One region of the Rubrobacter calidifluminis genome, then DNA from elsewhere that is predicted to be linked to it. Evidence: riboswitches for the same ligand, from Rfam matches in the RefSeq annotation. Region 1 holds a riboswitch; the other holds the start of a gene.
The links. A riboswitch is a leader RNA that binds a small molecule or an ion and turns the genes downstream of it on or off. The one in region 1 is predicted to bind thiamine pyrophosphate.
Positions count from the first base shown of each region.

Region 2: linked by a shared signal. The riboswitch ahead of cytX (putative hydroxymethylpyrimidine transporter CytX) and the one ahead of thiT (energy-coupled thiamine transporter ThiT) in region 1 are both predicted to bind thiamine pyrophosphate.

Region 1 covers NZ_JAQKGV010000006.1:133,175-137,535, forward strand. Annotated here, with positions in the region: gene PJB24_RS06925 (SDR family NAD(P)-dependent oxidoreductase) at 1-89, opposite strand, end outside; gene PJB24_RS06930 (Crp/Fnr family transcriptional regulator) at 302-1,054, shown strand; gene PJB24_RS06935 (indolepyruvate ferredoxin oxidoreductase subunit alpha) at 1,198-1,449, shown strand; gene PJB24_RS06940 (NUDIX hydrolase) at 1,527-2,087, shown strand; TPP riboswitch at 2,102-2,180, shown strand; gene thiT (energy-coupled thiamine transporter ThiT) at 2,212-2,763, shown strand; gene thiD (bifunctional hydroxymethylpyrimidine kinase/phosphomethylpyrimidine kinase) at 2,773-3,564, shown strand; gene thiM (hydroxyethylthiazole kinase) at 3,561-4,358, shown strand; gene PJB24_RS06960 (YqjF family protein) at 4,355-4,361, shown strand, end outside.
Region 2 covers NZ_JAQKGV010000018.1:7,170-11,530, forward strand. Annotated here, with positions in the region: gene PJB24_RS13365 (AI-2E family transporter) at 1-288, opposite strand, end outside; gene PJB24_RS13370 (NAD(P)/FAD-dependent oxidoreductase) at 442-1,779, opposite strand; TPP riboswitch at 1,884-2,004, shown strand; gene cytX (putative hydroxymethylpyrimidine transporter CytX) at 2,054-3,340, shown strand; gene PJB24_RS13380 (type II secretion system protein) at 3,490-3,978, shown strand; gene PJB24_RS13385 (serine protease) at 4,119-4,361, shown strand, end outside.

The sequences.
Region 1 (4,361 bases):
CTCGCCCCCTCCCGGGCGAAAGCCAGCGCGAGCGCGCGCCCGAGCCCCCTGCTGGCGCCGGTTACGATGGCTGCCTTTCCTTCGAGCATCCTGCGGTAGGCCTCCTTCTCGAAAAGAAACCTCTACGAGCATCAGAGATGAGCTAAGCTTATCCGAAAAACCGGCACGGGAAACCACCGCTGGGGTGTCTCCCGTGTATCCCGGCATCCTCCTCTTTGAAGGCGCTTTCCCTGCAGAGAGCTCCCGCTTGGCGTATAAATGGGTAAGATGGGAGCGCGGGTCGAGACAGGAAGGGCCAGACTTGTACGGTGAGAACGCACCGCCATCCTGGGCGCGGCTGCCCGGGGCCAGATGCCGGGCGGTAGAGCACCTCTCCAAGCTCGAAGGGCTGCAGGAGTTTGAGGTCTTCGAGGGGCTCGGCGAGGAGTTCTTCCAGGCGCTCGCCATCTCGGCGGCCGTCCTCGAGATAGCGGCCGGAACCGCCCTCTACCGGGAGGGAGAGCCCTCTGGGGCGGTGTACTTCATGCGCGAAGGGCGGGTCAAGATCTATCGCTCCTCCGGCGGGCCCAAAAACCGCGACCAGATCCTCGGCGTCTTCGGCGACGGCGCGATCCTGGGGCTCGCCTCCGCGCTCGAGGGGCAGCCCCAGAGCCATGGGGCCACAGCCCTCACCGACTGCGTGCTCTACGGCGTCTTCCGGGAGGATCTCCTGGAGATAATGGAGCGCTTCCCCGCCGGGGCGGTGCGCCTCTCCCGCGTGCTCGCAGCCCGCAGCCGGGAGCTCGAAGACCTCGTCGGGGACCTCGTCTTCCACAGCGCCCCCCAGCGGGTCGCGCGCATGCTGCTCGACCTCGCCGCCGAGGAGGGGCGGGTGACCAGGAGGGGCGTCGTGTTCTCACCCTCCCTCTCCCGGCAGGAGATGGCCGAGGCGACCGGCATCTCCCGCGAGGCGCTCTCCAGGACCCTCTCCCGCCTCGCCTCCGAAGGCATCCTGGAGCTGGACAGCAAGTCCATAACCATCCTCAAACCCGCGGAGCTGCGCGCCCGGACCTGATTTGATCTGGGTCACATGAAGGTATGACCGGCATCATGACCTCCGATGATGGCGATCAACGCCGGGTTTCTGCTCCCTTCCGGGGTTGATATAAAGCCGAAGGCACAGAAGAAACGGGAGGCTCTCCAAGAGGAGGAAGTGGTTTGGCCTACGTGATCACGGAGCCGTGCATCGGCGAGAAGAACCAGAGCTGTGTCGAGGTCTGTCCGGTCGACTGCATCTACGACGGTGGGGATCAGTTCCTGATCAACCCGGAGGAGTGCATCGACTGCGGGGCGTGCGAGCCGGAGTGCCCGGTCGAGGCGATCTTCCCGGAGGACGAGGTCCCCGAGGACATGCAGAGCTACATAACCAAGGCTCAGGAGTACGACTTCTCCGGCCAGGAGCCCGGCTGAGCCGGCAGGCCGGAGAGTACGTCACCGCGAGACCCCGCCCGTTCCGGGCGGGGTCTTCGTCTATACTCTCCCTCCGTATGACCGATGGGAGCTGGAGCACGCTCGCGAGCCGCTACGTCTACCGCAACCGCTGGTGTGCCCTGCGGGTGGACGAGGTGAGGCTGCCCGACGGGGAGACGATAGACTACTGCGTGCTCGAGAGCGGCGGGTTCGCCTCGGTGGTGCCGCTCACGGACGACGGCGGCGTGGTGCTCGTGCGTCAGTGGCGGCAGCCGCTCGGGCGGTTCACGCTGGAGCTGCCGAGCGGAGCGGTGGACGCCGGGGAGGATCCTGAGGAGGCCGCCCGGCGGGAGCTTTTCGAGGAGACGGGATACCGGGCCGAGAGGCTGGAGCGCCTCGCCTCCGTGCACACGAGCACCGGGCGCACGGACGAGGTCTGCCACCTCTTCCGCTGCCGGGCGCTGCCGGACGAGAGGGGGCCGGCTCCCGAGCCTACGGAGTTTTTGCGCTCCGTAGTGGCGCCGCTCGACGAGGCGCTGGAGAAGATCGCCGCCGGTGAGATAACCGACGCCGCCACCGTCCTCGGGATCTCGTGGGTTGCCGGAGGTTGTGGGCCACGGAGTGGTGGGGTAGAGTAGCACGAGGAACGAGATCCGGGGAGCCGCGAGGCTGAGAGGGCGCGGACGCGCCGACCCGTCGAACCTGATCCGGGTAATGCCGGCGCAGGGAGAGAAGCCTGGCGCACCCCGTGAGAGGAGGGCCGTGAGCGGGTTCAGGGACACGAGGGTGCTCACCGAGGCGGCGCTGGCGGTGGCGCTCGCGTTCGTGCTGGGGCTGGTGAAACTCTTCAGGATGCCGGAGGGCGGTTCGATCTCTTTCGAGATGATCCCGCTGGTCCTGCTCGCGCTGCGTCAGGGCCCCGGCGTCGGGGCGGTTGCGGGCGCGGCGTACGGCATCCTCGACCTGATCCTGGACCCCTACGTCCTCAACCCGGTGCAGGTGCTCTTCGACTACCCGCTCCCCTTCGCCGCGATGGGGCTCGCCGGGCTCTTCCGGCCCACCCCGCGCGGGGCGGTGCCCGGCACGGTGGCGGCGGTGGCCGGGCGCTTCGTCTGCCACTTCATAAGCGGGGTCGCCTTCTTCGCCTCCTACGCCCCTAAGGGCTGGAACCCATACCTCTACTCCGCCGCGTACAACGCCGGGTATTTGGTGCCGAGTCTCCTGATCACGCTCGCCGTCGTGGTCGTGCTGCTGCGGGCGCTCGGGGCGGCGCGGCCCTCGCGGCGGCAGCTGGAGTTGTCGAGGCATGCTTAGGGAGGAGAGATGAAGACCGCGCTCAGCATAGCCGGGAGCGACTCCGGAGGCGGGGCGGGCATCCAGGCGGACATCAAGGCCTTCGCCCGCTGCGGGGTGCACGGAACCACCGCGATAGTCGCGATCACGGCTCAGAACACCGTCGGGGTGAGCAGCATATTCGCGCTGCCGACGCAGGTGGTGATCGAGCAGATCGAGGCGGTCGTCTCGGACATCGGGGCGGACGCCGTGAAGACCGGGATGCTCTTCAACGCCGAGATCGTCTCGGCCGTGGCGGGCGCGATCCGGCGGCTGGGGCTCAAGAACGTCGTCGTGGATCCGGTGATGGTCGCCGAGAGCGGGGCCACGCTGCTCGAACCGGAGGCCGTGGACGCCTACCGCGAGGAGCTCCTGCCCCTCGCCGACGTCATCACCCCGAACCTCGACGAGGCGTTCGTCCTCGCCGGACGGAAGAAAGACCCGGAGAAGGTCCACGGGTGCGCCCGCGACCTCGCGGAGCTGGGGCCGGGGGCGGTGATCATCACCGGCGGGCACCGCGCTTCCGGTGAGGACCTGCTCTACGACGGCGAGCATTTCGTGGAGATAGAAGGCCCGGTGCACGAGAGCGGGGCGACCCACGGCTCCGGCTGCACCCACTCCTCGGCTCTGGCCGCCTTCCTCGCGCACGGCTTCGGCCTCGAGGAGGCGGCCCGGAGGGCACGCGCCATCGCCTCCGAGGCCGTCGAGTATGGTCTCACGGGGATAGGCCGCGGGGCGGGACCGGTGAACGTGCTCGGGCCGCTCATGGAGGGAGAGGGATGAGAGCGGAGGAGGTCCTGCGCAGGATCGGGGACGAGAAGCCCCTCGTCCACCATCTGACCAACTACGTCACGGTCAACCTGGTCGCGAACGTGACCCTTTGCACCGGGGCGCTGCCGGTGATGGCGCACGCGGTGGAGGAGGTCGAGGAGATGGTCGCCTCCGCCAGCGCGCTCGTAATCAACATGGGCACGCTCGACCCGCAGTGGATAGAGGCGATGCTCCGGGCGGGGAAGGAGGCCAACCGGCGCGGGGTGCCGGTCGTCTTCGACCCGGTGGGCGCCGGGGCGACCTCATTCCGCTCCCGGATGGCGCACAGGCTCCTCTCGGAGGTGGAGATGGCCGCCGTCTGCGGCAACGCCGGGGAGATAGCGACCCTCGCCGGGCTCGAGGCCGAGGTTCGCGGGGTCGAGAGCCTCTCCGGGGACGCGAAGGAGGCCGTCCGCGGGGCCGCCCGCGCGCTCGGCACGACGGTGGCCGCGACCGGCCCCACCGACTACGTGAGCGACGGGGGACGGGTTTTCGCCGTCTCGAACGGGCACCCCTTGATGGGGCGGGTCGTGGGGAGCGGCTGCGCCTCGACCGCGGTCATCGGGTGCTTCGCCGCCGTGGGTGGGGGAGATGTGGAGACGGTCGCGGGGGCGCTGGCTTTCTTCGGGCTTGCGGGGGAGGCCGCCGCGCCGCTCGCCGACGGTCCCGGCACCTTCGAGCCGCGCCTGCTCGACGCGATAGCTTCGCTCGCGGGGAATCCGGAGGGTCTGGAGGGCAGGCTGCGCGTGGAGGAGGTTTCGTCTTGAGCG
Region 2 (4,361 bases), on a different contig from region 1:
GGAGGGCATCATCCTGGCCAGCGTTACCACCTCTCGCGCGACGTGCGGGAGCATAACCAGCCAGATGAAGACCCCCGTCGCGGCGAGCAGCCCAAGCAGGATCAGGACCGCCTCCCACGAGCGGATGCCGAACCGGCCCAGGAGCAGTACGAGAGAGCGCAGTATGAGCGCGAGGATCGCGGAGATCGCGAGCAGTTCGAGCACCGGGATGAGCTCGTAGAGGACTACCAGCGCCCCCGCGACCAGCACCGGTACCGCCAGCGGGGCGCCGCGCCTGAGCCAGCTCACCCCGTTCTCCCTTTTTGGATTTCCGGTCTCGCTCTCCGGTGGAGCCTGGCCCATTCGCCTCCGTTTCCGTCCTCGTCCGGTACAGCCGCCGTTCTCATCTCTCCCGGCGAGGTTACTAATTGTATTCCTGCCCGGTGTTTCCCTGCGGGCTTTTCAGTCGACGAAGAGCTTCGAGATGTTCGGCCTGGTGAACAGGTCCACCGTCCAGTCGAAGAGCACCTGCGCCCGGTTGAGGTTGTAGCCGAGCTCGTAAAGGTAGACTCCCTTCCAGATGAGCGCCCCGAGCAGCCCGCTCACCCGGACCCCGAGTATGTCCGTGAGGGCGCTACTCTCCCCTAGGTCGACGAGCTGCCCGAGGTGCCGGTAGCGGAACGGGGTCAGCTCTCCTCCCTTGAGCTCCGCGGCGAGGTTCAGCGCGGCCGTTCTGCCTTCTTGTTCGGCGGACTGGGCGAGCGCCGGGACGGGTGGGCCGTCGTAGTCGATCGTTACGCAGTCGCCGACCGCGTAGACGCCGGGGCGGTTCTTTACCCTCAGGTACTCATCGACGATTATCCTCCCGCGCCCATCTTTTTCGATGTCCAGTCCCTCCACGAGCGGCGGCGGCTGTATACCGGCGGCCCAGACCGTGGTGCGCGTCGGGAGCGTCCTCCCGTCGGAGAGCCTAACGTACTCCGGGGATACTTCATCGACCTTGGTGTTGTTTATGACCTCGACCCTCTGGGCGGCGAGGCGGCGCGAGGCTGCGTTGGCGAGCGAAGGGTCTATGCCCTTGAGGATCCTCTCGCCCGCGTTGACGAGTACAAGGCGCACCCGGTCGAAGTCCACGCTCGGATAGTCGTCCTTTAAGACGTCGAAGATGAGGTCGTGGGCGTCGGATATGCCTTCGACGCCGGTCGGACCTCCGCCCACGAAGACGAAGGTGAGGTGCTCCTCGGGGACCTTACCGCGCAGCCGCTCGGCTTCCTCGAAGCGGTCTATGATCCTGCCGCGCACCTCGAGCGCTTCCCTCAGGCCCTTGAGGTCTATGGCATGCTCCTTGGCCCCCTTGGTCCCGAAGAACGCCGTCTGGCTCCCCGGCGCCAGGATGAGGTGGTCGTAGTCGCACTCTCCGAACTCCGTCCTGATCTTCTTGCGCTCGAAGTCCACCCCCACGACCTCGCCCTGGAAGAACTCGCCCCCACGGGGTATGACCAGCCGCCTTAACGGGTAGGCCATGTGCCGGACCTCGACGTTGCCGGAGATGGCCGAAGGGACCATCGGCCAGAAGGTCGTGTAGTTCACCCGGTCGAGCAACAGTACACCGATCTCGTCGCTTCCGGTGAAGCTGTCTACCAGCTGTCGGAAGGCGGAGATTCCGCCGAATCCCCCGCCTACGATGACTACCCTACGCCGTGCCTCCTGATAGGGAACGCCGAGTCTCTTCCGGCCGCGATCACGCGCGTACAGGGCCGTCCCTCCGACCAGCGCCGCCGCCAGGAGCTTGTTCCTCACCGCTCTCACCTCCGTCTTCGCTTGCAACCGCTCGTTTCCAGAGAAGAGTCTACCCGTATGGTGGTGGTGCTGCTTCTGGAAGGTGTCCGCGCCCTGCTGTACACTACCAGAACGAGGGGAGCTTCCGCCGGAGGAAGCTGAGAGGGCGCCGTTCTCTTACGGTGGCGCCGACCCTTTGAACCTGATTCGGGTAATGCCGACGGAGGGACGAAAAGATGAACGGTTTCTCGCCACGCTCTTGCATCTTCCTTGATCCTGACTTGGAGTTTCTGCCGTGAGCGCCTCGTTCGACCCCCGTCCCGTGCCGCCCGGTGAGCGTACGCTCGGAGCCTGGGACTACACGGTCCTGTGGGGCAGCTACGGGGCCGGGCTCCTCGTCATGGTCGCCGGCACCCTGCTCGTGCCGGCTTTAGGGTTCGGAGCCGCGCTCGCGGCCATCGTGGCCGGGACGGTCATCGGGAACCTTATCCTGCTGGTCCCCACCGTGATGGGGGCGGACCACGGTCTCCCGACGATGGCCTCCCTGCGCCCGACGCTCGGCTCCGCCGGCTCCTACCTGCCATCCGTGGTCAACGTCGTGCAGCTCGTCGGCTGGACGGCCTTCGAGCTGATCATAATGACCCGGGCGGCCGGTGCCATCACCCACCGTCTGCTCGGTACCTCGCTGCACTGGTTCTGGCTGGTGTTCTTCACGCTCGTCTGCGTGGCTTTCGCTCTTGGCGGGCCGCTGGTGGTGGTGAGGGTGTGGCTGGAGAAGGTGGGTATATGGCTGCTTCTGCTGACCACCGTATACCTGACCTACTACCTGCTCTCGCACTACGGCCTCTCACGCGCGCTCTCTCAGCCGGGGAAGGGAGGCCTCACCTTCCCGCAGGCGGTAGACCTCGTCGTGGCCATGCCGCTCTCGTGGCTCCCGCTCGCCGCCGACTACAGCCGCTTCGCCCGCAGTGCCCGTCGTGCCGCACTCGGCACCTACGCCGGGTTCTTCGTCACCAACGTCTGGTTCTACGCCCTCGGTGCGCTCGCCGTGCTCGCGCTCGGTACGAGCGGCATCGTGCAGGCGATACTCGCCCTCCCGATCGGGGTCGCAGCCCTGATCCTGGTGCTCGTGGACGAGACGGACAATGCCTTCGCCGACCTCTACTCCTGCGCGGTCTCGGCGGGCAACATCTTCTCCCGCGTACCGCAGCGGGCTTTCGTCGTCCTCTTCGGTGTCGTGTCCTTCGTCGCCGCGGCCGTGCTTCCCATGGGGCGCTACGAGTCTTTCCTGTTCATGCTCGGCGCGTTCTTCGCCCCGCTCTTCGGCGTCGTTGCGGTCGACTACTTCCTGCTGCGCCGCCGCGGAATCGACGCGGAGGCCGTCTACGAGAAGAGCGGATCAGCCTTCGACTGGATGGCCGTGTTCTCGTGGGCTGTGGGCGTAGCCGCCTATCAGTTCATCACCCGCCAGTTCCCCGGGCTGGGAGCTTCGATCCCCTCGTTCGTCCTCGCAGGGGTGCTCTACCTCGCTCTGTGTGCGGGTGTCAGGTTGCTGCACGGCGGCGGAGAGAGCCGGTCCTAGCCAGGATTTCGGATCCGGAAAAATTTTTGAGGAATTTTCTCGAAACTCCTAAAGCCACCCTCACTGCCGGCCGATAAACCGGTTGCAGCTAGACCTGGACCGATCGAGCGGGAAGACCAGGCGGAAAGATGCATGAAAGGAGATGGTTGATGCTGCTCTGGATAGGGAAAAAGCTCGAGCAAATGAGGGAGGCCCGGCGTGACGAACGCGGCTTCACCCTCATAGAGCTCCTCATCGTCGTGGTCATCATCGGTATTCTCGCCGCGATAGCGATCCCAACGTTTCTCAATCAGCGCAACAAGGCTTATGATGCGCAGGCCCAGTCCAGCGTACGAAACGCGCTTACAGCAGCGAAATCAGTCTGGGCTGGCAATAACCAGGACTATACCAACGTTACGATTGCGAAACTCAATGCGGCAGAGCCTTCTCTGACCTTCGCGAATCAGCCGGTGGCCAACACACCAAATACGATAGGTTACAATGCAGATTCTGCTTCCCAGGCGACGCTTGGAGCCTGCAGCAAGTCGGGTACGTGTTTCTGGATCAGGACGAACGAAAATACAGGAACTACTTACGGCACCAGCACTGCGCCCAATACTGTGGCTGCCAACTGGCAGTCTGGCGGCTTCCCGGGTTAGTGGATCGTTGACTTGAACCACCCAAGAATGTAGTGTTCGAAAGGGCGCCAGGGAAAAGGCGCCCTTTCTCGTGAATCGTGAGCCGGAGAGGTGAAGGCAGGTTGGCCGGGGTAGGGAGGAAATTTAAAAACAGAGTGACTGTGCTGGTTGCGTTACTGACGGCCCTGCTGGCCGCAGTGGCAGTCATAGCCGTGGTGCATGGGACGGCCCGTGCGGAGGGTGAGAGTGTGACCCTGCACCGCATCGCGCTCCAGCGTGGTCCTGCCTTCGACCCGGCGCTCGTCCACGCCGGTGGCAGCGGTTCCCAGATCGTGGGCGGCAACCCCGTCCCGAACGGGAAATACCCGTTCATGGCGATCTTGCAGGTCGGGGTCAGGGGAGGG